Regions from separate parts of the Rothia sp. HMSC061C12 genome, predicted to be linked through region 1. Evidence: riboswitches for the same ligand, from Rfam matches in the RefSeq annotation. Region 1 holds a riboswitch; each other region holds the start of a gene.
What was found. A riboswitch is a leader RNA that binds a small molecule or an ion and turns the genes downstream of it on or off. The one in region 1 is predicted to bind S-adenosylmethionine.

Region 2: another riboswitch for S-adenosylmethionine. It lies ahead of HMPREF3055_RS06260 (bifunctional o-acetylhomoserine/o-acetylserine sulfhydrylase); the one in region 1 lies ahead of HMPREF3055_RS00100 (LLM class flavin-dependent oxidoreductase).
Region 3: another riboswitch for S-adenosylmethionine. It lies ahead of HMPREF3055_RS06130 (methylenetetrahydrofolate reductase); the one in region 1 lies ahead of HMPREF3055_RS00100 (LLM class flavin-dependent oxidoreductase).

What each region holds. Positions count from the first base shown of each region.
Region 1 is NZ_KV821831.1:13,371-22,930, forward strand. Features, by position in the region: gene HMPREF3055_RS00080 (AMP-binding protein) at 1-942, opposite strand, end outside; gene HMPREF3055_RS00085 (ABC transporter permease) at 1,361-2,203, opposite strand; gene HMPREF3055_RS00090 (aliphatic sulfonate ABC transporter substrate-binding protein) at 2,203-3,267, opposite strand; gene HMPREF3055_RS00095 (ABC transporter ATP-binding protein) at 3,332-4,168, opposite strand; SAM riboswitch class I at 4,173-4,269, opposite strand; SAM riboswitch class IV at 4,445-4,553, shown strand; gene HMPREF3055_RS00100 (LLM class flavin-dependent oxidoreductase) at 4,668-6,095, shown strand; gene HMPREF3055_RS00105 (YchJ family protein) at 6,265-6,708, shown strand; gene HMPREF3055_RS00110 (NCS2 family permease) at 6,851-8,299, opposite strand; gene HMPREF3055_RS00115 (NCS2 family permease) at 8,646-9,560, opposite strand, start outside.
Region 2 is NZ_KV821872.1:2,414-11,973, reverse strand. Features, by position in the region: gene HMPREF3055_RS06285 (S9 family peptidase) at 1-1,769, opposite strand, end outside; gene rsgA (ribosome small subunit-dependent GTPase A) at 1,991-3,223, opposite strand; gene HMPREF3055_RS06275 (ABC transporter) at 3,332-4,162, opposite strand; gene HMPREF3055_RS06270 (ABC transporter permease) at 4,164-4,934, opposite strand; gene HMPREF3055_RS06265 (ABC transporter ATP-binding protein) at 5,021-6,007, opposite strand; SAM riboswitch class IV at 6,348-6,460, shown strand; gene HMPREF3055_RS06260 (bifunctional o-acetylhomoserine/o-acetylserine sulfhydrylase) at 6,564-7,910, shown strand; gene HMPREF3055_RS06255 (homoserine O-acetyltransferase MetX) at 8,100-9,413, shown strand.
Region 3 is NZ_KV821868.1:4,780-14,339, forward strand. Features, by position in the region: gene HMPREF3055_RS06115 (beta-galactosidase, LacZ type) at 1-1,169, shown strand, start outside; gene HMPREF3055_RS06120 (M13 family metallopeptidase) at 1,317-3,299, opposite strand; gene metE (5-methyltetrahydropteroyltriglutamate--homocysteine S-methyltransferase) at 3,641-5,968, opposite strand; gene HMPREF3055_RS06130 (methylenetetrahydrofolate reductase) at 6,119-7,024, opposite strand; SAM riboswitch class I at 7,142-7,258, opposite strand; gene HMPREF3055_RS06135 (ATP-binding cassette domain-containing protein) at 7,756-9,366, shown strand; gene HMPREF3055_RS06140 (aldo/keto reductase) at 9,403-9,560, shown strand, end outside.

The DNA.
Region 1 (9,560 bases):
CACGCCGTTCTCGTCCACGTAATCCGGCAGCAGATCGTAGAGCAGCGCGTGGGTGTACGCGGTCTGCACCAGGTATCCAGCCATGGTGTGCACCAGACCCTTGGGCTTACCGGTCGTACCGGAGGTGTAAATAATGAACAGCGGATCCTCTGCGTCATGCAGTTCGTAGGCGTGGGTGTCCGGCTGGTCGTCAACCAGGTCGTGGTACCAGACGTCGCGGCCCTCAGTCCACGGCACAGCGGCGTGCGCTACCGGGTCGGAGGCGCTGGTGCGGTCCACCACGATAACGTGCTCAATGTTGTTCTCACCGGAGCATGCTTCGTCGGCGTTCACCTTCACGGGAACGACCTTGCCGCGGCGGTTCTGACCGTCGGTGGTGATGAGAACCTTCGCGCCGGTGTCTTCCACACGGAACTTCAGCGCCTCAGCGGAGAAACCACCGAAGACGAGGGAATGGATCGCGCCAATACGCGCGCAGGCGAGAGTGAAAATAATGGTTTCGGGGATGACGGGCAGGTAGATGACCACACGGTCACCCTTGCGCACGCCCAGGGACAGCAGTCCGTTCGCAGCCTTCGCGATGCGGCGCTGCAGTTCGGCGTAGGTGATGGCTTCACGGTCGCCGGGTTCACCTTCAAAGTAGAGGGCTACCTTGTCGCCGCGGCCCGCCTCCACGTGGCGGTCTACGCAGTTGTAGGCGACGTTCAGCTTGCCGCCCTCGAACCACTTAATTTCGGGGATCGTGAACTGTTCGATGCCTTCCTCATCGAAGCCGAGGGACTTCGGCTTCTCGAAGCGGTGCGCGGTGTGCCAGGGCTCAGCCCAGGTGAGTCGCTGCGCCTGCTTCTCCCAGAACGCGACGCGCGCCTCGTCAGATTCGAGGGCGGGGTTCGGGGTGGGGTTCAGCGGGTCGGTGAACGAGTAGGGGGTGGGCAGTCCCATTATTCTCCCATCGGTTGCTGGCATTAGCACCCTTGCTCGCCGTGCCGCTGTCTGTGTGACCGTGGGGTCTGTGTGTGCGTTGGCGAGGGGGTTGCTGCGACGTCACGGAGCCAGGTCTCTCGGTCGCTCTGGATGGTTTGCCTTCTTAGTAAAGCGCGCCCGAGGGGGTGGACGCAAAGGGAACCGTCATATTCGGTGTGCTGTGTATCGGTTCGTAATATAACGACATATTTAAAGACCCCGCCCCGCGCTCACTGCTGTGGGGCGCGGGGCGGGGCACATCATCATCATTCAGTAGGCGACAGGTTTCCCCGCCGACTTCTTTCTCCGGCGCGTAGCGATGATTTGCTCACTGTCGGGAGCAACCACGCGGCGGACATCTCTCCTAAAACTCAGCATGAACGCCGAGCCTTCTCTATTAGTTGCTGGGGTACTTCGCCTTCACCCAGCGCTCGAAAACACCCACCAGCGCGTCGGTAATCTTACCGAGCACCGCCAGCGCCACAATAGCCAGCAGCAGGCGGTCGGTGCGGCCGTTGTTCTGCGAGTCGGTCAGCAGGTAACCCAGACCCATGGACGCACCCAGCAACTCAGCGGCGACCAGGAACAGCCACGCCTGAGCCAGCGCCAGACGCAGACCCGAAACAACCGACGGCAGAACCGCGGGAAGCTGAACCGTGGTGAACAGGCGCAGACCCTTCAGGCCGAAGGCGCGGGCCATCTCCACGAGCTTGGGGTCCACGTGGGCGAGGGCTGCGGAAACCGTGGTGTACACGGGGAAGAACGCGCCGATGGCCACGAGGGTCACCTTCGAGTTCTCGCCGATGCCAATCCACAGCAGAAGCAGCGGGACCCACGCGAGTGAGGGGACTGCGCGCAGAGCGCCGATGGTCGGGGCGACGAACACGCGCACCGGGGCCGACAAGCCAATCAGCGATCCCAGCACCAGGCCGAGTACCGCGCCGATGCCGAAGCCAATCAGCACGCGCTGGGTCGAAATCGCGACGTGCTTGGCCAGCTCACCGCGCTGCGCCAGCTCGATACCGGCGCCCACCACACGGTCGGGGGAGGGCAGCTGGACCTGCGTGAACACGCCGTTGGTGCTCAGAATATACCAGAGCGCAATCAGCGCCAGGGGAAGAATCAGGCCCAGGTACTGCTTACCGGCGAACGGGTTCGACGGCAACTTCACGGAAGAGGCACGCTTCTCGGCACGCTCAGCGTGAGCGCTGGAGGCGGCGGTAATCGTTGCGGCGGTCATTACTTCTCCACCGCCTTGGCAATCTTCTCGACTGCGGCGCTGTCAGCCTTCTTCGCGAACTGGTCGTCCACGATGCTGTTCAGGGCCTTGTCCACGTCGGACTGGGAGGGAACGTCGCCGGACTCCACCAGGATCGGGCCGACGCCCTTGAGAACCTCAACCTGCTTAGCGCCCGGAACCGGGTCGATATCCAGGTGGGTGCGCTCCATGACGACCTGGGCGGTCTCGTGCTTAATGCCGGACTCCTCCTCGACAATCTTCACAGCCTCTTCGGGGTTCTTCTTAGCCCAGGCGCGAGCGTACTCGTACACGTCCACGATGGCCTGTGCGGCGGTCGGGTTGGACTGAATGAACTTCTCGGTCGCGTTCAGGAAACCGTAGGTGTTGAAGTTCAGGTTGCGGTAGAAGAGCACGTCGCCGCTTTCCACCTCGGCGGCAGCCATGATCGGGTCCAGGCCGCTCCACGCGTTGACCTGACCGTTATCCAGGGCGGTGCGGCCGTCGGCGTGCTGCAGGTTCTGAATGGTCAGATCCGAAGCGGAAATACCCTCCTGCTTGAGTGCCTGCAGCAGCAGGAAGTACGGGTCGGTACCCTTGGTCACGGCAACGGTCTTACCCTTCAGATCCGCAACCTTGGTGATGCCCGAATCCTTGCGGGTCACCAGAGCCGACCATTCCGGCTGCGAGTAGAGGCTAATGACCTTGATGGGGGAGCCATTAGCGCGTGCCAGCAGTGCCGCCGAACCGGCGGTCGAGCCAACATCAATATTGCCGCTACGCAGCGCCTCATTCGCCTTGTTCGAACCAGCCGACTTGACCCACTCAACCTTCTTACCCTCCGCGGCAAGGGCGGTCTCAAGCCAACCCTTCTTGCGGATAATCAGGGACAGCGGGTTGTAGGTCGCGTAGTCAATGGTCACGGTGTTCTGATTGCCACCACCGGCAGCACCGGAGGCGTTAGCGGAACCGGAACCTTCGCCAGCGCAGGCGCTGAGCAGAGTAGCAAAAGCGGCGGCTGCGGCAAGGGACTTGAGGGCGGTACGGCGAGACGGGGAGTAAGTCATGATGAAATCTTTTCGCTTCTGAAGATGATGATGTGATGTGTGAGAAATGTGTTGCGTGGCGGCTTTAGGCGTTATCTTCCACGCCGAGCTCAGCCAGCAGTTCGCTGCGCAGCGCCGTGATCTCTGCATCGGCGCGGTCACGCGGGTGAGAACGGTCAACGGTCACAATGCGCTGGATGGTGGCGGGCGCCTCCGGGGTGTCCTTACCGAGGACAATCACCCGGTCAGAGAGGTACAGCGCCTCTTCCACATCGTGGGTGACCAGCAGAATCGTGGTCGGGTCTTGACGGTGCACGTCCAACAGCAAATCCTGCATGTTGATGCGGGTCAGCGCGTCCAGAGCACCGAAGGGCTCGTCGAGCAGTAGCACGCCGGGGTTGCGTGCGAGCGCTCGCGCCAGGGACACGCGCTGAGCCATACCGCCTGAAATTTCCTTGGGACGGTGGGTTGCGTATTCGCCCAGGCCGACCAGGTCGAGCAGGCGCGCTACGGATGCTGCGCCTTCAGATTTTTTGGTGCCCTGCGGTAGTCCGAGAGCCACGTTGTCGGCGACGGTGCGCCAGGGGAGCAGGCGCGGTTCCTGAAAGCCGATAGCTACGCGGGGGTCGAGGCCGGTCACTGCCTTCTCGCCGATACGCACGGTACCTGCGGTGATGCGGTTCAGGCCTGCTGCTGCACGCAGGAGAGTGGATTTGCCGCATCCGGAGGAGCCGATGACGGAGATAATCTCGCCGGGGGCTGCGGTGAAGGAGACTCCGCGAAGAACTTCGTGGGTTCCGCCGGGCACGGGGAAAGATTGTCCGACGCCTTCAAAGCTCAAGGGGACGGCGGCGGTGGATACGGCACGGCGGCCGTTCTTTTCACTGGTGGGTACGTCAGTTACTGCACTGTTGAGTGTCATGTCACTTCCATCGTTCCTGGCGTTAGCACCGGGGGCGGAAGAATCCGTGCCGGTTGCTGCGACGTCGTGGAGCCAGGTCTCTCAGTCGCTCTGGATGGTTTGCTTCTCCCACCCTATGGGCTGTGGCGTGCCTCAATCAACCCGGCGGGCGCGTATGAATTTCTATGACCGTATATTTCGCATTTATCACGAAATATTTCGGTTCCACGTCACAAAAAGATTTTTTCGTCACAAACGTGACCTCCCTCCCGTGCGCCCCGTACACTCAAACCACGAGATCATGAGTCCCGGCGCTAAGCTCTGGCTAGCCGGGCGGCAACCCTCTCCCGTAGCGGGGTGCCCCAGATGATGATCTGGCCTCAACGTTACGAGGCAAGTACGGCGCGAACGCGCCACCTGCACGAAGGCCACCACCGAACGCAGAAGGCAAGAAGGAGGCGGCGCGCGGGGTGCAGGGCACTAACCCGATCGTCCCCGATCATTCGCGAAAGGAAAATCGATGGCTGAGCAGAAGAAGCGCATCGTAGTTAACGCATTCGAAATGACCTGCATTGGTCACCAGAGCTTCGACCTCTGGCGTCACCCGCGCTCCCGCGCAACCGAGTACAACACCATCAAGTACTGGACTGACCTGGCTAAGACCCTTGAGCGCGGCCTGTTTGACGCCGTGTTCATCGCTGACGTGGTCGGCATCTACGACGTGTACAAGAACTCTGCCGCTCCCGCCATTGAGGGTGCCGCTCAGGTTCCCGTGAACGATCCCGCAACCCAGATTTCTGCAATGGCTGCAGTGACCGAGCACCTCGGCTTCGGCGTGACTGCTGCCGCTACTTTCGAGCAGCCCTACACTCTGGCTCGCCGCTACGCCTCCCTCGACCACCTCACCGAGGGCCGCGTCGGCTTCAACGTTGTGACCTCTTACCTGCCTTCGGCTGCTGAGAACCAGGGCCTGCCCACCCAGATTCCGCACGACGAGCGCTACGAAATCGCCGACGAGTTCCTGGACGTCTGCTACAAGCTGTGGGAAGGCTCCTGGGAAGACGGCGCAGTCATCAAGGACCGCGAGCGCGGCATCTACGCTGACCCCTCCAAGGTCCACCCGATTGGTCACAAGGGCAAGTACTTCTCCGTACCCGGCATCTCCCTGACTGAGCCGAGCCCGCAGCGCACCCCCGTGATTTTCCAGGCTGGCGCATCCAGCCGTGGCCAGCAGTTCTCCGGTAAGCACGCTGAGGCTGTGTTCATCAGCGCCCTGCGTCCCGACCTGACCCGCGTTGTGACCGACCGTATCCGTGCCGCTGCCGAGGAGCAGGGCCGTAGCCGCGACGACGTCAAGATCCTCGCAATGCTCTCCGTCATCGTGGATGAGACCGAGGAGAAGGCAAAGGCAAAGTACGAGGAGTACAAGAAGTACGTGAACCTCGACTCTGCACAGGCTATTGTCGGCGGATGGTCCGGTGTTGACCTGTCCCAGTTCGACGAGGATGAGGTCCTGAACTACGTGCAGACCGAGTCGATTCAGTCCTTCCTGACCCCCTTCACCCTGCAGGCGAAGGACAAGAAGTGGACCCGCAAGGACATCGCTGAGCACACCACCCTCGGCGGTATGGGCGAGGTCATTGTTGGTGACCCGGTTCAGGTTGCTGACGAGCTGGAGCGTTGGATCGACGAGGGCGGCCTGGACGGCATCAACCTGGCGTACCACGTCTCCCCGGGTTCCTTCGAGGACTTCATCGAGTACGTTGTTCCCGAGCTGCAGAAGCGCGGCCGCTACCGCACCGAGTACGAGGGCAACACCCTGCGTGAGAACATCTTCGGTAAGGGCCACACCAAGGTTGCTGACAGCCACCCGGCTGCTAAGTACCGCGGCGCATACGTGGGCAAGCCTTCGGCTGCTGACACCCCGGCTCGCGCAATCGCTGAATAAGCGTTGCCGCTGAAGCGCACCGTGTAGGTTCGCTCAAACTTAACGATTGAAAACAAGAACGCCCGTTCTGCTGGAGGATTTGTATCCCCGGCGGAGCGGGCGTTTCTTTGCGCTGTGCTTTCTTGATGCGATGCCTTCTTGACGTGGCACGTTCTTTATACTGGGTGGCATGACTGAACTGAACCAGGTTGAACTTAACCATGATGACCGCTGCCCCTGCTCGAGCGGCGAGGTGTACGGCGCCTGCTGCGGCAGGTTCCTGGGCGAGTTTGCCGCCTCCGGCACGCTGACTGCTCCCGCGCCGGAGCAGCTGATGCGCTCGCGTTTTACCGCGTTTGCGACAGGGGATGCGGCGTACTTGCTGGCGAGCTGGCATCCGAGTACTCGCCCGGCGACGCTGGAGTTGGAGGATAATATCTGCTGGTATCGCCTGGATATTCTGGGTGCTTCGGGTGGCCCGTTTGATGCGTCCGGTACGGTGGAGTTCGTTGCGTATTACCGTTCGGTGCCGGGTGTTCCTGCGGAGGAGCGGGTGAAGGGCAGTATGCATGAGCTGTCGCGCTTTGAGAAGGTGGGCGGCGCCTGGTTCTACGTGGATGGAGACGTCCGCTAAGTCTCGTCACTTTCCCTGCCTCTCGTACATGCTGAGTGCGGGTGGGCAGATAAAGAAATGGCAGAATCATTCCGAAACCGGAACGATTCTGCCATTCTTTGTTGACGCCTCTCAATGAGGCTAACTATCGGGGCTAGCGGACTTAGCTAGTCCAGCCGTTAATGATGCCCATACCGAAGTAGATCACGAACACCGCGGACACCAGGTACATCAGCCAGTGCACGTCCTTACCGCGGCCCTGCACCAGGCGAATGAAAGTGTACGCCACGAAGCCGGCACCAATACCGTTCGCAATCGAGTACGACAGCGGCATGAAAATAATGGTCAAGAACGCCGGAATACCCAGACCCCAATCGGTCCAGTCAATATTCACGGCCTGGCGAATCATCAGGAAGCCGACCACGACCAGCGCCGGAGCAACCGCCTCGAAGGGAACGATGGTGACCAGCGGCGAAATGAAAATCGCCAGCAGGAACAGCACACCGGTCACAATGTTCGCAAAGCCGGTGCGTGCACCCGCACCAATACCGGTAGCGGATTCCACGAAAATCTGGTTCGCCGAACCGGACGCGCCACCACCGACAACGGAACCGAAAGCGTCCACGAGCAGGACCTTGTCGATGTCCTCAACCTTGCCGTCCTTCATGGTGCCAGCCTCGGCGGCAAGGCCAACCGAAACGCCCATCGCGTCAAAGAACACGGACAGCAGAATGGTGAACACCAGCAGCGATGCGGCCAGCGGACCGATGTGGGTGAACGCGCCGAACAGGTCAGCGGAACCGATGAGGGAGAAGTTCGGGGTGGTGAACTCCATGTCCGCCAGGGAAGGCACGTTCAGGGACCAGCCGGTCGCCGCCTCCTTCACGGAACCGGAGGGGACAACCGCCTCCAGAATCAGGGACAGCGCGGTGGAGGCGAGCACGCCCCACAGGATCGCACCCTTCACGTTACGGATGAACAGGGCGATGGTGAAGAACAAGCCGAAGAGGAAGACGAGGGTGGGCCAGCCGAGCAGGTGACCGCCCGCGCCGAGGCTCACCGGAACGGTGGTGCCAGCTGCGTCAGGCATGCGGCGGATAATGCCGGAGTCGACCAGACCGATAAAGGAAATGAAGAAGCCGATACCGACCACAATCGCGGTCTTGAGCGACTCAGGGACCGCCTCAAACACCGCGGTACGGAAGCCGGTGAGCACCAGAACGGTCATGATTAGACCGGCAAGAACGACCAGGCCCATGATGTCTGCCCAGGTCAGGTTCGGGGTGGTGGCAATGGTGGAGGCGAGCAGCGCGTTCACGCCCAGGCCAGCCGCCATGGCGAAGGGCTGCTTGGCGATAACGCCCATGAGGATGGTCATCACGCCAGCAACCAGCGCGGTCACAGCCGCGACGGGTGCGATACCGAGAGTGCGTTCGGAGGCGTCAGCACCGGTACCGATGACGAGGGGGTTCAGCACCACGATGTAGCTCATGGCGAAGAATGCGGCGAGGCCGCCGCGGAATTCTGCGGCGATGGAGGAGCCGCGTTCGGAAATCTTGAAGTAGCGGTCGAGTGCGCTGGTGGGCGCTGCCGCCTTCTGGGGTTCAGACATGTGAGGATCCGTTGATGTTGTTCGGTGTGTACTGTTGCGCCGCCGGTTTCGCAGGTAAAGCTCGCAGGTAAATTTCACGGGCTAGGCTCGCGGGTAAGTCTCGGGTTGGGCGCCACAATGGTTCAACCATTGTAGGCGCCGCCTCCTAACTTGTGCCATTGAAACGCGTTGTGTGCGGCGGTTCAGTCGGTGATGTGGTGTTTCCCCGGCCCCTGCAACCAGAATTGGGTAGTTGGGGTAGAGGGAAGAATAGCGCAGGGCGGGGTACCGGCACTCCAAAGGTGCCGATACCCCGCCCAGCTGGTGCCTGCGCCTCCACGTGTGGAGGGTTCGGCACCCGATGTATTTAGTGCATCCAGCCGGTAATCAGGCCGTTAGCGAAGAAGATGAGGAACACTGCGGAAACCACGTACATGAGCCAGTGCACGTCCTTGCCGCGACCCTGCACCAGGCGGATGAAGACGTAGGACAGGAAGCCTGCGCCGATACCGTCCGCGATGGAGTAGGACAGGGGCATGAAGATGATGGTCATGAACGCGGGGATACCCAGACCCCAGTCGTTCCAGTCGATGTTCACTGCCTGGCGGATCATCAGGAAGCCAACGAACACCATTGCGGGTGCAACAGCTTCGAAGGGCACGATGGTGACCAGCGGGGACAGGAAGATCGCGACGAGGAACAGTGCGCCGGTGACGACGTTCGCGAAGCCGGTGCGTGCGCCCGCGCCGATACCGGTTGCGGACTCCACGAAGATCTGGCTTGCGGAGGAGGAGGTGCCACCGCCGGCTACGGAGCCGAGAGCGTCCACGAGCAGGACCTTGTCGACGTTCTCGATCTGGCCGTCCTTGATGGTGCCTGCTTCGGTTGCGAGGCCGACGGAGGTGCCCATTGCGTCGAAGAACGCGGAGATGAGGATGGTGAAGATCAGCAGAACTGCAGCCATGCCGCCGAGGGTGCCGAAGGCGCCAAACAGGTCAGCGGAGCCGAACAGGGAGAAGTCGGGCAGCTTGCTGGTGTTGGAGTCCCAGACGGGGACGTTCAGGGACCAGCCGGTGGGGGACTTAACCGAGCTGCCGGAGGGTACGACCTTCTCCAGGATGATGGAGAGGGCGGTGGAGGCGAGCACGCCGTAGAGGATGGCACCCTTCACGTTGCGGATGAACAGCGCAATGGTGAGGAACAGGCCGAAGATGAAGACGAGGGTGGGCCAGCCGAGCAGGTGGCCGCTGACGCCGAAGGAGACGGGCACGGTGGTGCCTGC
Region 2 (9,560 bases), on a different contig from region 1:
TCGGGGGCGAGGTTCACGACGGCGCCCATGAGCAGGCCGCCGGCGCTACCGCCGTAGCAGCCGATACGCGCCTCATCAGCCCACGGCTTAGCCGCAATGTAGCTGGTGACGTCCACGAAGTCGGTGAAGGTGTTCTTCTTCGCGAGCTTCTTGCCGTTCTGGTACCAGGAGCGGCCCATCTCGCCGCCGCCGCGAATATGCGCAATGACGTAGATGACGCCGCGGTCCAGGATCGACAGCATCGGGATGGAGAACATCGGGTCCATGGATGACTCGTACGAGCCGTAACCGTACTGGATGACCGGGTGCGGCTTGCTCATGTCCAGGTCGGCGCGGTGAATCACCGAGATCGGGATGAGCGTGCCGTCCGCCGCCGGTGCCCAGTCGCGGTATGCGCGGTAGTCCTCACGGTTGTAGCCGCCGAGTACCGGGGTTTCACGGCGCAGCAGCAGGGTCTGCGACATGGGGAAGTAGTCGTAGACGCGGCGCGGCGTCAGGTACGAGGTGTAGGCGATACGCAGCACGGGGGAGTAGTTCTCCGCACGCAGCACGGAGGCGGTGTACAGTTCCTCGTCGAAGCCGGCAGGTTCCATGAAGGTCACACCGGCGGGGCGGCGGCGGCGCCACTGGATGGGCAGCTGCTCACGCGGTGCAAGGAAGATGCGGGTGGTCGTGTCCGCGCGGGCGGTAACAACCAGGTGCGTTGCGGTGAAGGTGAAGCCCTCCAGGCGCACGTGTTCGCTGTGGCGGATGACCGGCACCCAACGCTGCGCGTACTCTTCGAGGCTTTCGCCCTCGCGCGGCATATCTGCGAGGACCAGCTCGGAGTTCAACGCATTGTAGTCGTGCTGAATCAGCAGGTGCTGCTCGCCGGCAATGTTGAGCGGCTCGGCATAGTATTCGATGCCCGCGCTCTTGGGGATGAGCAGGGTCGGCTCGCCCTTGGGTTCGCGGGTGGGGATGAGGCGCACTTCCGTGTACTCGGAGTTGGAGCTGGTGATGACTACGGAGGAACGGTCGGAGCTCATGGCGGCGCCGAGCCACATGGTGTTGTCCGGTTCCTCGTAGATCAGGTGGTCTTCGGTGCCCTGCCCGACGTCGTGCACGTAGACACGCCAGGGGCGCCACGACTCGTCGGGCACGAGGTAGATGAGCTGTTCGGCGTGGTTGATGAAGAAGGAGCCCGCCGCAATGTTGGGGATGGTGTCTTCGAGGAAGGTGCCGGTTTCCATGTTGAGGAAGCGCTGCTCGTAGCGTTCGTCGCCCTTCTCATCCACGGAGATGCTCAGCAGCTTGCCGTTACGTGCCGGCTGGAAGCTACCGAGGGAGAAGAACTCCATGTCCTTGGCGTATTCGTTGCAGTCGAGGATGACGACCTCGCCCTCAAGCACCTCGCCGGGGGTGACGGTCGGCGGGGTGTAGCGCACCACCTCGTCGCCCTCGTGCAGGGCGGGGTAGCGGTAGAAGACGGGGTACTGGCCGCCGGGCACCATACGGCTGTAGTACCACCAGTCACCGATACGGTTCGGGACGGTCAGATCCGACAGCAGGGTGCGGTTCTTAATCTCGTTGAAGATGGACTCGCGGAGGGGCTGCTGGTCTGCGGTGACAGCTTCGGTGTATTCGGCTTCTGCCTTGAGGTAGTTGAGGACCTCTTCGCTTTCCTTGTCGCGGAGCCATTCGTAGTGGTCGATGAAGACGTCGCCGTGGTGTTCGCGGCGGTGCTCGACCTTCTTCGGTACGGGCGGGGTGAGGTTCTGTTCAGCCATGCTGCCACCTCTTTCAATGAGTTATGGGTTTGTGAATGGTGTGTGCCGTCTGCGCCCGCCTCTTCTACCGCCGAGGGGACGGGGTGCGGGGGACTGTGGGCACGCCTAGTTCTAGTGTATCGAAGAGTGAGGCAGGCTACTATATTGCCGCCCGTACAGGATTGCCCGGCTCAGCTGGTGGAAGCCCCGCCTAGCCTCGCCGGGGCGTGCGCGTTTATCGGCTAGTTGGCGCGGCCCTTAATGGACATGAGGGTGCGGCGGCCCGCCTTGTTCGCCTTCGTGAAGGCGCGGTTGCTCTGCCGGTACTCGCGCTCTTGAGAGCGTAGGCGCAGGCGTGCAGATTCTGCCATCATCCTGCGGTAGCGTTCAAAACGTTCGGGGTCGAGGGAGCTGTCGGCGAGCGCCTGCTGCACCGCGCATCCGGGTTCGGAGCCGTGGGAGCAGTCGCTGTACCGGCAGGCGGCGGCGTAGCTGGAGACGTCGTCGAAGGTTTCGTCAATGGCAGCGCTATCGCTCGTGGCGGCGAGGGCTCGCACGCCCGGGGTGTCAATCAGCACTGTGCCAGCTGAGGATTCTGTGCCGGAGCCTTCTGCGCCGGATTCTCCAGCACCGAAGTATCCAGCACCGGGCAGAACAATCATTTGGCGGCTGGTGGTGGTGTGGCGCCCCTTGCCGTCAGTGCCGCGAACCGCGGAGGTCGCTTGCACCCGGTTTTCTGAGCTGGCCTCGCGGGGGTCGGCTCCGGGGTTGAGCAGGGCGTTGACCAGGGTTGATTTACCGGCACCGCTACGGCCCAGGAACGCGGCGGTGCGTCCGGCGACGAGCTCCGCCACTGGAGCGGGGTCGTAGCCGTTGTCCGTGCAGACGGCGAGCACCGCATCCACGCCGCCCGCGAGGGATTCCTCGTAGCCGGCGAGCTGTTCGGCCGTCACCAGGTCACCCTTGGTGAGAATCAGCGCGACCTGCACCCCGGAAGCGTGCGCCAGGGCGGTGTAGCGTTCAATGCGCCCGATGGACGGCTCGGGGAAGCACGGCTCAACGATGCAGAGCATATCCACGTTGGCGGCGACGGGCTGATCCGCGGATTCTCGGGTGGCGCTGGGGCGGGTGAGGTAGCTTCGCCGGGGCAGAATCGCGAGGGGCTTATGCTCTGCGGGCTGGGTTTCACCGCCGGTTCCGGGGATGGGCTGGGCGAGCACCCAGTCGCCCACGACGGGGTATTCCTCTTCGCCGTAGTCGTTCTCGACCGGACGCAGGGGAGCGGAGAGCTTCACGAGCTCGCCCCGCTCGCAGGTCAGCAGCTCGCAGCGGGTGCGGTGCACGGCGCTGACGCGGGCGAGGGTGAAATCATCAAGGGTGCCGTCGAGGGTGAACGCGGCGCGAATTGCTGAACCCTGCCAGGAGGGGTCGAAGCCGAGGGCCTCTAAGGTGTATGAAGCGGGAGTAACGGTCACAGGAATAGTCTTTCGTGGTTTCGGCGCCCGGTTGGTTGTCATGCCTGGATAGCGCGCCGGGGGAGAGGGCGTTTAAAAGGTTCGTTCTTTTTATCTCGGGTACGCGCCTTATAGCAGCGAGGCGCGGGCGCCGGCACGGATGCGGCGGGCGGCGAGGAACGTAAGCCCCAACCCCGCCGCGGCGTGGAGTCCCGCCAGGGCTGTGTCCGCCGCCAGGAGCGCGAACAGATCCGGTGCGGCGCCGCTTGCAATACCGCCAGAGGTATCTAGAGCCTGCACCAGCCGGGAGCCGGGAGCCCAGGAACACACCCACGCAAGCCACGCGGGGTAGGTGCTCACCGGAACGATCACACCCGCGCTGACCGGCAGAATAATGGACAGAAAATTGGACCCCGTGTACGGATCTGACAGGTACAGGCCCAGCCCGGCGGCAAAAATGCCCAGGCAGACCCCGCCCAGAACCGCAACCGGCATCAGCGCGATGGCGCCGAGCAGAAGCCCGGAACCCGCCCCGGTAGGGGGTGCCGTGAGGGAGAGCAACCACACGATGCCCACGTTGCTCAGGCCCGTTACGGATGCCAACAGCGCGGGCACCGCCGCCGCACCCAGCCAGTAGCCCGCATCCACCGGGCGTGCCGTGCACACGTACTCGAAGACGCCAATCCACCGGTCGGTGGCAACGCGCGCGACGATGCCGGCGGCCACCGAGCTGAGGGTGGCAATCAGGGCGGTCGCGCAGCCGATGCGTACCGTATCGTTCGCGGCGAGGTCGGCGCCCAAAAGCACCGTAAAAAGCACGTTAAGACCGGGTACGAGCACCAGGGTTGTGATGGCCGTTCCGAGGGTTGCGAAGGTAATAGAAGATGACCAGCCGATAGAGGCGGTAGACAGTGCCCGGCGCACCACGCCGGGCAGGGAATCAGTAGAGAGAACACGCACGCTACATCGCCCCCAGGGTGCCGCGACGACGGGCGGAGGCGAGAGCCTTCCGGGCAAAGAGGAAGGCGCACAACGCCCAAGCGAGGCTCACGGCGAGCGTCTGCGCAACGGGCAGGAGCGCATCCGCCGGGGTAGTGATGGTGGTACGCCCAAGTAGGAGATGAACCGGCGCCTGCAGGGGAATGAGCATGCCTACAGCATCTAGCCAGGCGGGCGCTTCAATGGTCGTGAAGAGAACCCCGGAAAGAATAAAAACCGGCACGAGCAACAGCTCCTCGTAGGCGATAGCGTTCGGTGTGGCCACGAAGAACACCGCAATCATGAACGTTACCGACAGGCACGCAAGCCACAGCAGGGGAACGCCCAGAACGTAGCGCGGCCAGAGTGCTGAAAAGTCCGTGACCTGCGGGTTAAGCGTCACAAGAGCCCAGATGAGCCACGACAGGGGCAAAGCCGCCATACCCACAATGGATGCGCTCGAAACGATAGCCGCCAGCACCCGCACCGGAGAAATCGACCCCGAACACAGGTACACGAGGGTCCCACGGAAACGCTCGAAATTGATGATGCCCGCAGACACGATGCAGACCGACCACATGCCCACAATGCCCGCGCGGGTCCACGCGAGGGTCGGGTCAACGGAGTGACCCGCGGAGCTCTGCGCCGCCGCATGCACCGCAAGAGCCTGAATAATAACCGACCCGAGCACCGTACTGATGAGTAGCTGAATGAAGTAGGGGACCGTCAGGAACTGGCGCAGGCTAAAGCCCATGAGCCGCAACTGACGGGCGCACTCCTGCCGTAGGTCGCCCCCTCGGCTCTGTTGCTGGGAGTCTTTCGGACGCCGTGTCTGAGCGTTCATCGCTTGAGCCCCTCCGCCATTGCCAGGTATGCCTCTTCCAAGGTTGCCGGGCGTGTGTACGGTTCGGTCCGTGCCCCGATACGTGCGGTGGCAAGCCCCTCCGCGAGGATACGGTGCGCCTCGCCCGCCTCGAACGTGGCGCGCTCGCCATGCCAGTAGAGGGTGAGTTCCCAGCCGGAACCGCGCGGGGCGAAGAGCACCGTAGCCTTATCGCCGAGGAGCCCACGAAGCGTATCAAGGCCCTCGGTGGCGGTGGCCTCGACCTGTACCACGGTCGTGGCGGCAATGCCGGCGTGCGCGGCGATGTCTTCGAGGCTGCCGCTCACGGCGACGGAACCGGCGCCTAACACGGTGATGGTGTGCGCCAGGTCCTCGATTTCGCCGAGTAGGTGGCTCGTCAGCAGAACGGCGGCGCCGTCTTCCGCGAGGGAGCGGATGAGGGTTCGCACGGTTAGGGCGATATCGGGGTCGAGCCCGTTGGTCGGCTCATCCAGCAGGAGCAGGGCGGGGGAGCCGAGCAGGGCGCGGGCAATATGTAGGCGCTGCTTCATGCCGCGGGAAAACTCCTGGACAGGCTGCGTTGCCGCATCGGTGAGTTCCACACGGGCTAGGGCATGCTCCACCTCGTGTCGTCGGGTCCGCCCGGAAACCCCCGCAACATCGGCGAAGAACAGCAGATTGTCGCGGGCACTGGCGCGCGGGTAGAAGCCGTTCTCCCCGCCCAACGCGAGGCCCACGTGGCGGCGAGCCCGCTGCGGGTGAGCGATAGCATCCACACCGTTCACGGTGAGGATACCGCCGGTAGGAGTGAGCAGGGTCGAGCACATCTGCACGGTGGTGGTTTTGCCCGCACCGTTGGGGCCGAGGAGGGCATGAATCTCACCGGAACTAACGCGAAGCGACACCCGGTCGACGGCGGTAAAAGCGTTTTCACCTTTGCCAAAGACGCGGCTGAGCTGCGCCGCATCAAGAACAAGAGACATGGTAGGTAACCTTCGGGTATGACCCTCTGGCCCCTATACCGGAGGGATGCTGAGCAGGATAAACGGCGTAGCGAGCCGTAGCGAGTTGTACCCTGCGTGAGTGTATGTGTCATTTCAGTGTACCGAAAAACCGTAGATAAAAGTGATGGGGGTTACTGTGTGGATGGTGGGTGTCCGCCTCCGCATCTCGATTGCCTCGTCCTCGGATTGCCCCGGCACCGTCGTTCGCGTTTTATGACAGACGTTAAAAAACGTCATCTTTGCAATGAAATGTCTTAAAGTACCGCGCACCCACAAAATCCTTGACCCCGCCCCGTGCCCTATGACACTCTAAATAACAGGTCAAGAGCGCCAGCGATAAGCCCCAGCTAGCTGGCCGGCAACCCTCCTCCGCGGTGGGGTGCCCTGGGTGAAGACCGGGCGGCACGCACAAGCGTGACGCAAGCGCGGGACCGATGTGACCGAAACCGGTACATCAATCGTGACAGGATTATTCGACGACGATTCCTGTACCGTCGGCATGCGGCCCCTTAAGAATCCCCAATAGGAGCCACGCATGAGCAACAACACTACCGTCCCGACTCCCGCCAACCCCGCCGGTTGGAAGTTCGAAACCCGCCAGATCCACGCAGGTCAGGCGCCGGATGCCGCAACGGGAGCTCGGGCACTACCTATCTACCAGACCACTTCCTTCGTCTTTGACAGCGCCGAGCAGGCAGCGAACCGTTTCGCCCTCGCCGAGCTGGGCCCCATTTACACTCGCCTCAACAACCCCACCCAGGAAGTCATCGAAAACCGTATCGCTTCCCTGGAAGGCGGCGTAGGCGCGCTGCTGCTGGCATCCGGTCAGGCAGCTATTACCTACGCAATCCTGAACATTGCCGGTGCAGGCGACCACGTTGTTGCTTCGCCCTCCGTGTACGGCGGCACCTACAACCTGCTCAAGTACACCCTCGCCGACCTGGGCATTGAAACCACCTTTGTTGAGGACCCGGACGACCTGGACGCATGGCGCGCCGCAGTCCGCCCCAACACCAAGCTCTTCTACGGCGAGTCCGTGCCCAACCCCCGCAACGACGTGCTCGACATTGAGCCCATCGCCAAGATCGCGCACGAAAACGGCGTACCCCTGATCGTGGACAACACCGTACCCACCCCGTACCTGCTGCGCCCCATCGAGCACGGCGCAGACGTAGTCGTCCACTCCGCCACCAAGTACCTGGGCGGCCACGGCACCTCCATCGGCGGCGTGATCGTTGACTCCGGTAACTTCGACTACGGTGCAGACCCCGAGAAGTTCCCCAAGTTCAACCAGCCCGCCCCCGGCTACCACGGCCTGGTCTACGCACGCGATTTGGGTAAGGACTCCGCGTTCGGCGCGAACCTCTCCTACATCCTGAAGGCGCGCGTCTCCCTGCTGCGTGACACCGGCGCCGCAATCTCCCCGACCAACGCCTTCAACATCGGCATCGGTCTGGAGACTCTCTCCCTGCGCATCGAACGCCACATTGAGAACGCCACCAAGGTCGCCCGCTGGCTCGAAGCAAACCCGCAGGTCGACAAGGTTATCTGGGCTGGCGTGGAATCCTCCCCCTGGTACGAGCGTGCACAGAAGTACCTGCCCAAGGGCCCCGGTGCGGTGCTCGGCTTCACCCTCAAGGACGCAACCCTGGAGGAGACCCGCGACTTCGTGGACGCCCTGAAGCTGCACTCCAACGTGGCGAACATCGGTGACGTACGCTCGCTCGTGATTCACCCCGCCTCCACCACCCACTCCCAGCTTTCCGCTGAGGAACTGGAGAAGATTGGCGTGTACCCGAACTTCGTCCGCCTGGCAGTCGGTATCGAGAACATCGACGACATTCTCGCCGACCTGCAGCTGGGCTTCGACACCCTCTCCTAAACGGTGATGCAACCCGCAGGTGGACCGGCAAGCTACGGCTTTTCGGTCCACCTGCGGATTCCCCGTTACGGAGCATGTTGTAACTGTGCGGCGTTGCTGCCGCCCAACCTGTTGCTTCTTCTACCCACAGACGAGTACCCCGCTCACACCCGGCACCACCTCGCCGACCAACCCAGTGAAGGGAACCCCATGACCACCCAGAGCACTAGCCAGTCCGGCACTACCAGCCAGCCTGTCACCGCACCCATCCCCGTGGCGGGCACCCGCACCGAGCACCCCGAAGCGCAAGGCTATCTGCGTCAGCTGAACATCGGCGACCTGGAGCTCGAGTCCGGCGTGACTCTGCCGCAGGTGACCATCGGTTACGAAACCTGGGGTACCCTCAACGAGACCGGCGATAACGCCATCCTCATCCTGCACGCACTCACCGGTGACACGCATGTCTCCCGCGGCGTGCCCACCCCGGACATGCCCGCCCCGCTGATTCGCGCTATCGAATCGGACGGCTGGTGGGAAGGCGTCGTCGGCCCCGGCTCGGTCGTGGACACCAACCGTTACTTCGTGATTGCCCCCAATATTTTGGGCGGCTGCTACGGTTCGACCGGTCCGGCCAGCATCATTCCCGAAGGCTACCCGGGCGCCGGCGAGCACTGGGGATCCCGATTCCCGCTCGTCACCATCCGCGACTCGGTGCGTGCTGAGGCGCGTCTGGCCCGGGCCCTGGGCATCACGAGCTTCCGCTACGTCATCGGCGGTTCCCTCGGGGGCGCACGCGCCGTAGAATGGGCCGCAACCAACCCCGAACTGGTGCGCGGATGCGCGGTCATCGCCTCCGGTCCTTCGGCCACCGCCGAGCAGATTTCCTGGGCGCACACGCAGAACCTGGCGATTCGCTCCGACGCGAACTTTGCCGGCGGCGACTACTACAACGGCCCCGCGCCGGTAACCGGTCTTGCCCTGGCACGCCGTATCGCGCACACCACCTACCGTAGCCCCGCCGAGCTGGAGCACCGCTTCGGCCGCGAGGAGAACCGCGGCGAAAGCACCGTGGGCGGTTCTCTGGGCGAGCCTCGTGGCCGCTACGCTATCGAAAGCTACCTGGACCACCACGGCGCCAAGCTGGTTGAGCGCTTTGACCCAAACAGCTACCTGGCAGTGAACGAGGCACTGATTTCGCACGACGTGGCGCGTGGCCGCGGCACCCTGGCGCAGGCGCTGGCGCACACCGATTGCGAGTGGACGATTGCGGCGGTGAACACGGACCGTCTGTTCTTCCCGCACGAGTCGCACCGCCTGGCGGAGGCGCTTCCCACCCCGGTGCCCGTGGACATTATCGAGTCGAACCACGGCCATGACGGCTTCTTGATTGAGGCGAAGCAGGTGGAGAAGATTCTGGCGCGCGCCCTCGGCGTTGAAGATGAATCCGCCGCCCCGAGTGAGGCGCAGCGTGAACGTGAAGCTTTGGAATCGATGACTCGTCTGTACGGCGCTGTTAATCGCTAACTCGACCGGCGCCCGAAGGCGTTTCACGCATCCTGCTGAATGTTGTTTTATCCAAACAGTGGGTGTGGGATTGTGAGGGAATGACTGGGTATTCTCAACTGTCCTTCCGCCCACCGTGAATTAACCTTCACCCATAGGGTTATGTAA
Region 3 (9,560 bases), on a different contig from region 1:
TCAACGACAACCTCTTCACCTCCACCGCAGACTACACCTTCAAGGCTAGCCTGCTGGTCAACGGCGTTCCTCAGTGGCAGGAAGACTACTTCTTCGACGTAGCCCCGGAATCCACCCACGAGCTGGTAATTCCCTGGCCCCTGGAAGAATACGCTGCCGACAACGCAGAAGTAACCCTGGACGTCAGCCTCGTGCTCACTGAAGACGCCGCATGGGCTCCTGCAGGACACGAAATTGCCTTCGGTCAGTACGTCATCCCCGCATCGCAGGCTGAAGCAAACACCGCTGAAGACGCAGTAGATGCGACGGTGACCGTCGGCCGCTGGAACGTCGGTCTGCGCAACAACCAGGCTGAAGTTATTCTGTCCCGCACTCAGGGCGGCATCGTCTCCTGGGTACACAACAGCACCGAGCATGTTATTCGCCCCCCGAAGCTCACCACCTTCAGGCCCCTGACCGACAACGACCGCGGCGCCGGACACGGTTTCGAACGCGCCCAGTGGACCGTTGCAGGCCGCTACGCCCGTTGCGCTAACGTTGCTGTCGAGCAGCCCAGTGATGACAGCGTGGCAGTGACCTACACCTACGAGCTGGCAACCCCCGCTCACACCGCTGTTACGGTCCGCTACGAAGCACAGAGCACCGGCAACGTGCGAGTAGCCATCGACTACCCCGGCGAGAAGGACGCACCGTCCCTGCCCGCTTTCGGTCTGGAATGGGCACTGCCCGGCGAGTTCTCGCACCTGCGTTACTACGGCCTCGGCCCCGGCGACTCCTACCCCGACCGTTGCAGCGGCGTCCGCCTGGGCGTGTGGGAAAGCACCCCCGAGCAGGACTACGCACCGTACCTGGTACCTCAGGAAAGCGGTAACCACATGGGTGTCCGTTGGGCTGAAGTGACGAACGACAGCAACCACGGCTTCCGTGTCCGCCAGCTGCAGACTGCCGGTGACGGCCTGCACGTATCGCTCCTGCCCTACTCCTCCTACCAGATTGAGGAAGCTTCCTACCAGTGGGAGCTGCCCGAGAACAACCGCACCTACCTGCGTATCCTGGCAGGTCAGCTCGGCGTTGGTGGAGACGACTCGTGGGGCTCGCCGGTACACAGCCAGTACCACATCGATGCAACCGAGCCGCTGCACATGGACATTGCGCTAGAAATTATCTAACGCAACGCTCGGCACAGTAGCAGTAGACGCCTACCTTCGTGTAGCGTCCGCAGTTCTCTAGAAAAGAGGCGCCCGCCTCGTGGAATAAACCCACGAGGCGGGCGCCTTTCTTATATACGCAATAAAGCATATACCCTTATCGGGATGCTACCAGATGCGCACGCGCTCCTCCGGAGCCAGGTACAGTGCATCGCCCTCAGAGACGCCAAACGCCTCGTAGAACTCATCAATATTGCGCACCACACCGTTCACACGGAACTCATCCGGCGAATGCGGATCCACCGAAATCATCACCTCAGCATGCTGCGGGCGGGACTTCGTGCACCAGCCGCGAGCATTCGAGAAGAAGAAACGCTGAATACCGGTCATGCCGTCAATCACCGGTGCGTCATCCAGCGACTCAATGCCCTGCTTCTTCAAAGCCAGACGGTACGCCTTCAACGCAATCGACATGCCAGCCAGGTCGCCAATGTTCTCACCCAGAGTCAGCTCACCGTTCACGTGGAACTTCGGATCCAGACCCACCGGAACGTACGCGTTGTACTGCTCCACCAGCGCTGCGGTACGCTCCTTGAACTTCGCGTAATCCTCCTCAGTCCACCAGCTCTCCAGCTTGCCGTCACCGTCATAGCGGGAACCCTGATCGTCAAAACCGTGACCAATTTCGTGGCCAATAATCATGCCGATATTGCCGTAGTTCGCCGCATCGTCAGCATCCGGGTTGAAGTACGGCGGCTGCAGAATCGCTGCCGGGAACACAATCTCATTCGCCGGCGGCATGTAGTACGCGTTCACGGTCTGCGGAGTCATCAGCCACTCCGACTTATCCACCGGCTGACCCTTGCGGGCAATCAGCCAGTCAGCATCAAACGCACCGGTACGGCGCAGGTTCTCGAACAGGTCGCCGGGCACCAGCTCCAGGGCGGAGAAGTCACGCCACTTATCGGGGTAACCGATCTTGGTGACGAACTTCGACAGCTTCTCCAGCGCCTTCTCGCGGGTTGCCTCAGTCATCCAGTCCAGCGACTCAATAGACTCGCGGTACGCCTCCAGGAGGTTGCCGACCAGAACCAGCATCTTCTCCTTGTGCGAGGGCGGGAAGTGCACGGCCACGTACTCCTGGCCAATCTCCTCACCCAGAGCCTTCTCGACAGCACCCACGCCACGCTTCCAGCGCTCACGAATCTGCTGAGTACCCGAGAGGGTCTTGCCGTAGAAGTTGAAGCTCTCCTGGACCAGCTCGTCGTACATGAACGGCGCACGCGAACGCAGAACGGTCCACACAGCCCACAGCTTCCAGCTCATCAGCGGGATGGAGGTGAACAGCTTAGCCGCACCCTCAAAGAAGGACGGCTGGCCCACAATAACCTGGCCCAGGGTCTCCGGGTCGGCACCCAGAGCCAGCAGCCACTGCGAGAACGGGAAGCCGGGGAACTTCTCGTCCAGCTCGGTAGCCTGGTACGGGTTGTAGGTCGCCTCAGCATCACGGTTCTCCACGACGTTCCAGTGCAGGCGAGCCAGCTCAGACTCGTGAGTGAACACCAGCTGAGCCGCCTGCTCCGGAGTCAGACCGAAGCCCTCAGCCAGACCGGTCAGCTGGAACATGCGGGCAATATGCTCAACATACGCCGCGCATGCAGCCTCGTGCTTCTCTTCACGGTAGTAGGATTCATCCGGCAGACCCAGACCCGACTGGTACAGGAAGAACGTGTAATTCTTCGGATCCTTCGGGTCGTTGCTGGTGTACCAGGCGAACAGCTGCGGCAGACCCGCACGAGACAGCAACGCCAGGGTCACAGCCAGGTGGGAGGGGGTTGCCGAGTTCAGAATCGGGGCGATTTCCTTCAGCAACGGCTCCAGGCCGTCCGCCTCAATCTTCTCAACATCCATGAAGGAGTTGTAGAGTGCACCAATACGGGACTCCGGCTGCTCCTTCGCGATCTTCTCCACCAGCTCACGCACGTGCTTCTCTGCGTTATCGCGGAGGGTGTACAGGCCGCCGTCCTTGGGGCGGTCCGCCGGGATTTCGTGGGTAGCAAGCCACTTACCGTTGACGTGGCGGAAGAAATCGTCGCCCGGCTTGACGGTTTCATCCACCCATTCTTTAGTGATTCCAGAGTTAGTAGTCATGGTTCCATTCTATGTTCTTACACCCCCAAGCCACAGGATGCCCGGCACGGCACCAGATGGTGGCTCACCGGTACAGACGCTTCTCAGGGGCATTTTGCCGCTCCTCAGCGGGCTACGCGGGTGGCAGAGAAAGCGGTAGCCCCTCCAGGATGCAGAAAACCCGCCCGTACAGTGCAGAAGAAAAACTGTACGGGCGGGCCCGTTATCTATCCCCAAAAGCTCGGCATACAGTCGGTACGCATACCGGCACGAAGCCGAACAGCCGCCACCTGCCGCAGGTTACCGCGAGCAAACCATCATCCGGTCAACCCGCAGCAGGCAGCGGAACCAATAGGCGCCTCCTAGAGGGATGCGCGAATCGCCTTGGTGGCATCCACCAGGTGACGCAGAGACTGCTTGGTCTCCTCGTAATCACGAGTCTTCAGACCGCAGTCAGGGTTCACCCACAGGTCAGCAATGGTGCCGTAACCAATCGCAGCCTTCAGCAGGGACTCAATCTCATCCTGCGAAGGAACACGCGGGGAGTGGATGTCCCACACGCCCGGACCCAGACCGGAAACGAAGCTCTCCGGAATATCAGCCAGCAGCTCCATGTGCGAACGAGCCGCCTCAATGCTGGTCACGTCAGCGTTCAGAGCGTTAATCGAGTCGATAATCTCGTTGAACTCCGAGTAGCACAGGTGGGTGTGAATCTGAGTGGAATCCTTTACCGCGCTGGTAGCCAGGCGGAAGGAGTTCACCGACCAATCCAGGTACTGCGGCTGCTCATCGCGGCGCAGGGGCAGCAGCTCGCGCAGAGCCGGCTCGTCCACCTGAATGATGCGGATGCCCGCCTCCTCCAGGTCGGCAATCTCGTCGGCAAGAGCCAGCGCCACCTGGTTAGCGGTCTCGCGGCGCGGCTGGTCGTCACGCACGAAGGACCACGCCAGAATCGTTACCGGGCCGGTGAGCATGCCCTTGACCGGCTTGTCGCTCAGCGACTGTGCGTGGGAGCTCCACGGCACGGTGAACGCCTCACCGCGCAGACCCTCGCCGTGACGCTTCACGTCACCGAACAGGATCGAGGGGCGGGTGCAACGCGAACCGTAGGACTGAACCCAGCCGTGGCGGGTGGTTGCGAAACCGTCGAAGTTCTCAGCGAAGTACTGAACCATGTCGTTACGCTCAGCCTCACCGTGAACCAGCACGTCCAGGCCCAGCTCCTCCTGCAGCTTGATGACCGAGGCAATCTCGTCACGCAGGAAGCCGTTCAGCTCCTCAGCGGAAATCTTGCCCGCACGAGCCTCCGCGCGGTGGCGGCGAATCTCCGCGGTCTGGGGGAAGGAGCCGATGGTGGTGGTCGGCAGCTTCGGCAGGTTCAGGTCGGCCTGAGCCGCGCGGCGAACGTCAATGGTCGGACGGTTGAAGTCCTCAGCGGTCACAGCGGCGGCGCGAGCACGAATCTCGTCGTTGTGCTTGCGCGGGTCAGCGGCGAAGCGAGCCAGTGCCTCGTCGGCAGCCTTCAGCTCCGGCTCGACAGCGGCCTCACCTTCAGCCAGGCCGCGAGCCAGCAGAGCAATCTCAGCGACCTTCTGGTCAGCGAATGCCAGGCCGTCCACGGGAACCTCGGCGGGGTCTTCCAGAGCCAGGTCGTGCGGCACGTGCTGCAGGGAGGTCGAAGAGGACACCGACACGGCGCCCTCGGATGCGCCGGGCAGCGCCTCCAGAGTCTTCAGAGCCGCGCGAACGTCGGCACGCCATACGTTGCGGCCGTTCACAACACCGGCAACCAGGTGCACGCCGGCGGCAGAAACGGACTCAAGCTCAGCCTTCGAGTACACGCCGTGCACCAGGTCAAGGTGCAGGGCCTCAATGCCGGTACCCAGCAGTGCCGGCAGGTTCTCACGCAGAGAACCGTAGGGGCTGGTCACCAGAATCTGCGGGCGCTTCTCAGCGGCAGCCAGGGCACGGTAGGTGCGCTCGGCAAGCTCGGCAACCTTCGCGTTGTCGGCACGGTCCACGGTCAGGCCCGGCTCATCCAGCTGAACCCACTCAACACCGCGCTCAGCCAGCTGCTCCAGCACCTGAGCGTACGCTGCAACGAACTCATCCAGACGGTCAACGGGGGAGAAGTCCTCAGCGGAACCCTGCTCAGCCTTAGCGCCCAGCAGCAGGGTCAGGGGACCAACAATCTGCGGGCGAACCTTCACGCCAGCCTTCTGAGCGACCTCGAGCTGCTCGTCAATAGCCTCAAGGTTCAGCTTAATCTCGGTGCCGGCACCAATCTCGGGCACCAGGTAGTGGTAGTTGGTGTCGAACCACTTGGTCATCTCCAGAGGAGGCAGGGTCTCGGTACCGCGCGCCAGTGCGAAGTAGCCGGGCAGATCCAGCAGGCCGCGTGCATCCTTAGCCTCAGCTAGACGCTCGGGAACCAGGGTGAACAGGCGAACCACGTCGAGCACCTGGTCGTAGTAGGAGAAGGTCGCCGGAATCGAGTAGTTATCAGCCTTCAGACCCGCAGCGGTCACGCGCTCGAAGTAGGTGCGCTGCACGTCAGCGGCGGTGTCCTGCAGCTCCTGCAGGGTTGCCTTGCCCTTCCAGAAAGCCTCCTGAGCCTTCTTCAGCTCGCGGAAGCGGCCCACGCGGGGGTAGCCAACAATGGTTGCGGCGGGGAATGCGGTGTTCGACATAATATTTTTTCCTTTACTGGGGATAGATAGGGGAGTCAGTTCCGGTATTTCGCCACCCAGCGGTGGGCGGTGAAACGGAGGTTGTAACTCCCGGAATATTTGCGGGGGAGACAATGGGAACGCATCCGACAAGGAGCGTTACGGGTTGGGTTAGGCGTATTCCAGTTCGCTCAGCGGCTGAGAGAAACGGTTGCTGTATCGGGGTAGGTCCAGCTGGTCCAGAACGTCCAGCACCGCCGCATGCTCGTTGAAGGTGAAGAAGTGCAGGCCCGGTGCGCCCGCATCCATCACGGCGCAGCACTGGTTCAGTGCGTAGTCCACGCCGATGCGGTGCAGCTCTGCGTTGCTGGTCGCCGTCTCTAGGGCGTAGGCGAGGTCCGTCGGGACTTCCATGCCCGCCATCTGGCAGAGGTTCCGCAGGCGCTTCAGGGAGGTCACCGGCATGATGCCCGGAATAATCGGAATATCCACGCCTGCCAGGTGCGCCGAATCGACCAGGGCGCTATAGCGTTCATCCTCAAAGAACACCTGAGTAATCGCGAAATCCGCGCCGGCACGCTGCTTCGACAGCAGAATCTCAATATCCTGCAACAGGGATGCCGACTCCGGGTGCTTCTGCGGGTACGCCGCCACACCAATCGACACCTTGCCAGCCGCCAGGTGGGCAAAATCTTCGCGTTCCACGCGGCGAATCAGCTCGACCAGGTAGCGGGCGAAGGGAAGCTCAGAAACCTGACCTTCCTGCACGTCACCGCGCAACGCCAGGAAGCCGCGCACGCCCAGACCCAGAATCAGACGGACCGCACGCTCCAGCTCATGCACCGAATGGCCTGCACAAATCAGGTGAGCCAGCGGGGTGAGGGAGGTTTCGTGCACCAGGTGGTCGAGCAGCGCCAGCGTCTTCTGACGGCGCTTCGCGTCACCTGAATAGGTGACCGAAACGTAGTCGGGGTTGGTACCCTCAAGCTCCGCAATGGTGTGGAGTAGCGACTCACAGCTTGCGTGTGAGCGCGGAGGGAACAGCTCAAAAGAAAGAGCCGGGTGAACTGTCGTCATAACCATCCTTCGTGTTCACCCGATAGATACGCACCGTGAGGGTGCGCGAATTCTTCTGCAGGATGCGCTGTACCGGTTTGCAGGTACGACTCATCAAGGGGTGCCGAAGGGTATTCTTCTCTATCGGTTCTGGCGGGAGCACCTTGTCCGTACCCTGCACCGTGAAGGTGGGGGATACTGGCGAGGTTGCTGCGACGTCGACGAGCCAGATCTCTCGGTCGCTCTTGATAGATAACGCTTTTACTCTACCCACCGCCTCCGAGGGCGTGCAAGGGGCACGGCGGTTGATGCCCTAATATTTCTGGACATGACATTGGGGCGAAATATGAACTTAATATGACCGACTATGACAAAGGGCGGCTGGAGGTGTTGCGGGTAGGGCTGTCGGCTGACCCCTGAATGCCCGGCACTATCGCAGATACGTTCGCTTAATATTCTTGGACACGCACGGATATGTGTGTTTTACATTTCATTGAGGGGTAGGGTAACTAATAAGGCACGGGTAGTGTTTTGATGTCCGCTCATCGAGGAGTTTCAGGACTCAAAGATGAGTTCAATATGATTTTGTGAGCGTGGTGAGAATGAAAAAGCTATTTTCTTCTATACTCTGGTCTTTCCGCCTAGCCTGGAAAACCTGTCCTGGGACCCTAGTGAGCGCCGCCCTATCACTAGCCGTTATAGCCTGCATTCCCCTGAGCCAATCCTTGCTAATCGGTAATACAGTATCAGCCTTGAGCGGTTCAAATGGTGGCGCGGCCTGGATTTATATCGTTGCTCTTGCCCTTGTCGTTGGAATTAATATTATTGCCCAACGCTGGGTAATAAGTAACATGCTAATCCTCAAATCAAAGGTGAATTATCGGGTTCACTGCATGTTAAATAACAGGTTATCTACATTTCCGTTATCTGATATAGGTAGCACAAAATCACAGGAAGATATACGTGCTGCTAGAGAGGCAATATCGAAACAGGAATTGCAGGTTCACACCATGTCAGTTATGACACTGGTGAGTGCCTTCGCAATGGTGTTACTTCTCTGTCTTAATATCGCGAACGTCAGCATTGTGGCAGCAATTTTTGCGGCACTGTGTTCATTGCCCCTAGCCATTGCAATGGTGATTCTCGCTAAACGTGATTACGCTATCTACACCCTAATGTACGAGGATTATCGGGCAGAGAACTACTATCTAGACAATCTGATGGCTCAGAGTCGAGCCCAAGAACTTCACCTCATGAGAGGCTCCCGATTTTTCTCGCAACGCGTAGCGTCCTGGCGACGCCGGGCAGCCGGTAGGGAATTGAGCCTTGAAAGTGTTAGAGGAATCATCTCCGTAGTTGCAGGGCTACTCTGCTCTGTCTTACTTTTTGCGTCCCTGTACTTCCTTGTGGATTCAGGCGCCGATATATCGTATGTGGCCGGATCGCTGATTGGAATCATTGCCTGTGTTGACGCGACCCAAGAGGTGGGATATTCATTTGGTCAGATTATTAATGGAGCATTATCTGTTCAGCAATTCCGAAGGGTATGCGACTCTGATACTTACGACCATGCTTCTGAGATAAAAACTTCTAACCCTAACCATGAAAATATTTCAAAAATTATATGCAAAGATGTATCCGTTCAGTATGAGGGCGCGTCGTCTTTTGCGCTTAAAGATATTAATCTTGAGCTGATGAATAATCAAATGATTGCAGTAGTTGGTGCCTCGGGCGCGGGAAAAACAACGCTAATAAATGCAATTCTTGGAATTACACCAATTGCCCAGGGGAGCATAACGTATAAGGGTGCTTCTTCTGAGAGTAAATACAACATGTTGGCGAATGTTGGTTTGGTGAGTCAAGACTACGGCCGCTATGAACTGACTGTGCGTGAAAATCTCCTGCTGGGTTTGCCGCAGGCGGCGGTTGAGCGTCTTGGTGATGCTGATTTGTGGTCGGCTTTGTCGGTGGCTTGTGCTGATGATTTTGTGCGTGGTCTTGAGGGTGGTTTGGATGCTCAGTTGGGTGAGTCGTTTGGTGGTGTTGGTCTTTCGGGTGGTCAGTGGCAGCGTTTGGCGTTGGCGCGTGTGGTTCTTCGGGATGCGCCGGTGTGGGTGTTGGATGAGCCGACCAGTGCTGTGGATGCTGAGACTGAGGAGGAGATTTTTGCTCGGTTGAAGGTGGCTGCTGCTGGGCGTTTGGTGGTGTTGGTGTCTCATCGTGCGTGGACGTTGCGTGGTGTTGATTCTGTGGTGGTGTTGGATGGTGGGTGTGTGGTGGAGCAAGGAACCTACCGGGACCTAACGACCGACCCCACATCACGCTTCAGGAAGCTCTTCGCCTCCCAACTGGAGGAGAAATAACCTCGTAACATACCCGCACAACGTAGAGTTAAAAGCATGGAACGTATTGAATCTCCCGTCTACCGCAGGCTCGGCAACTCCGGCCTCGTCGTACCCAGCGTCGGCATCGGCTGCAACAACCTCGGCCGCCCCGGCACCCCCACCCGCACCCAAGAAGGCACCAACGAAGTCATCGCCGCCGCAGTCGACGCCGG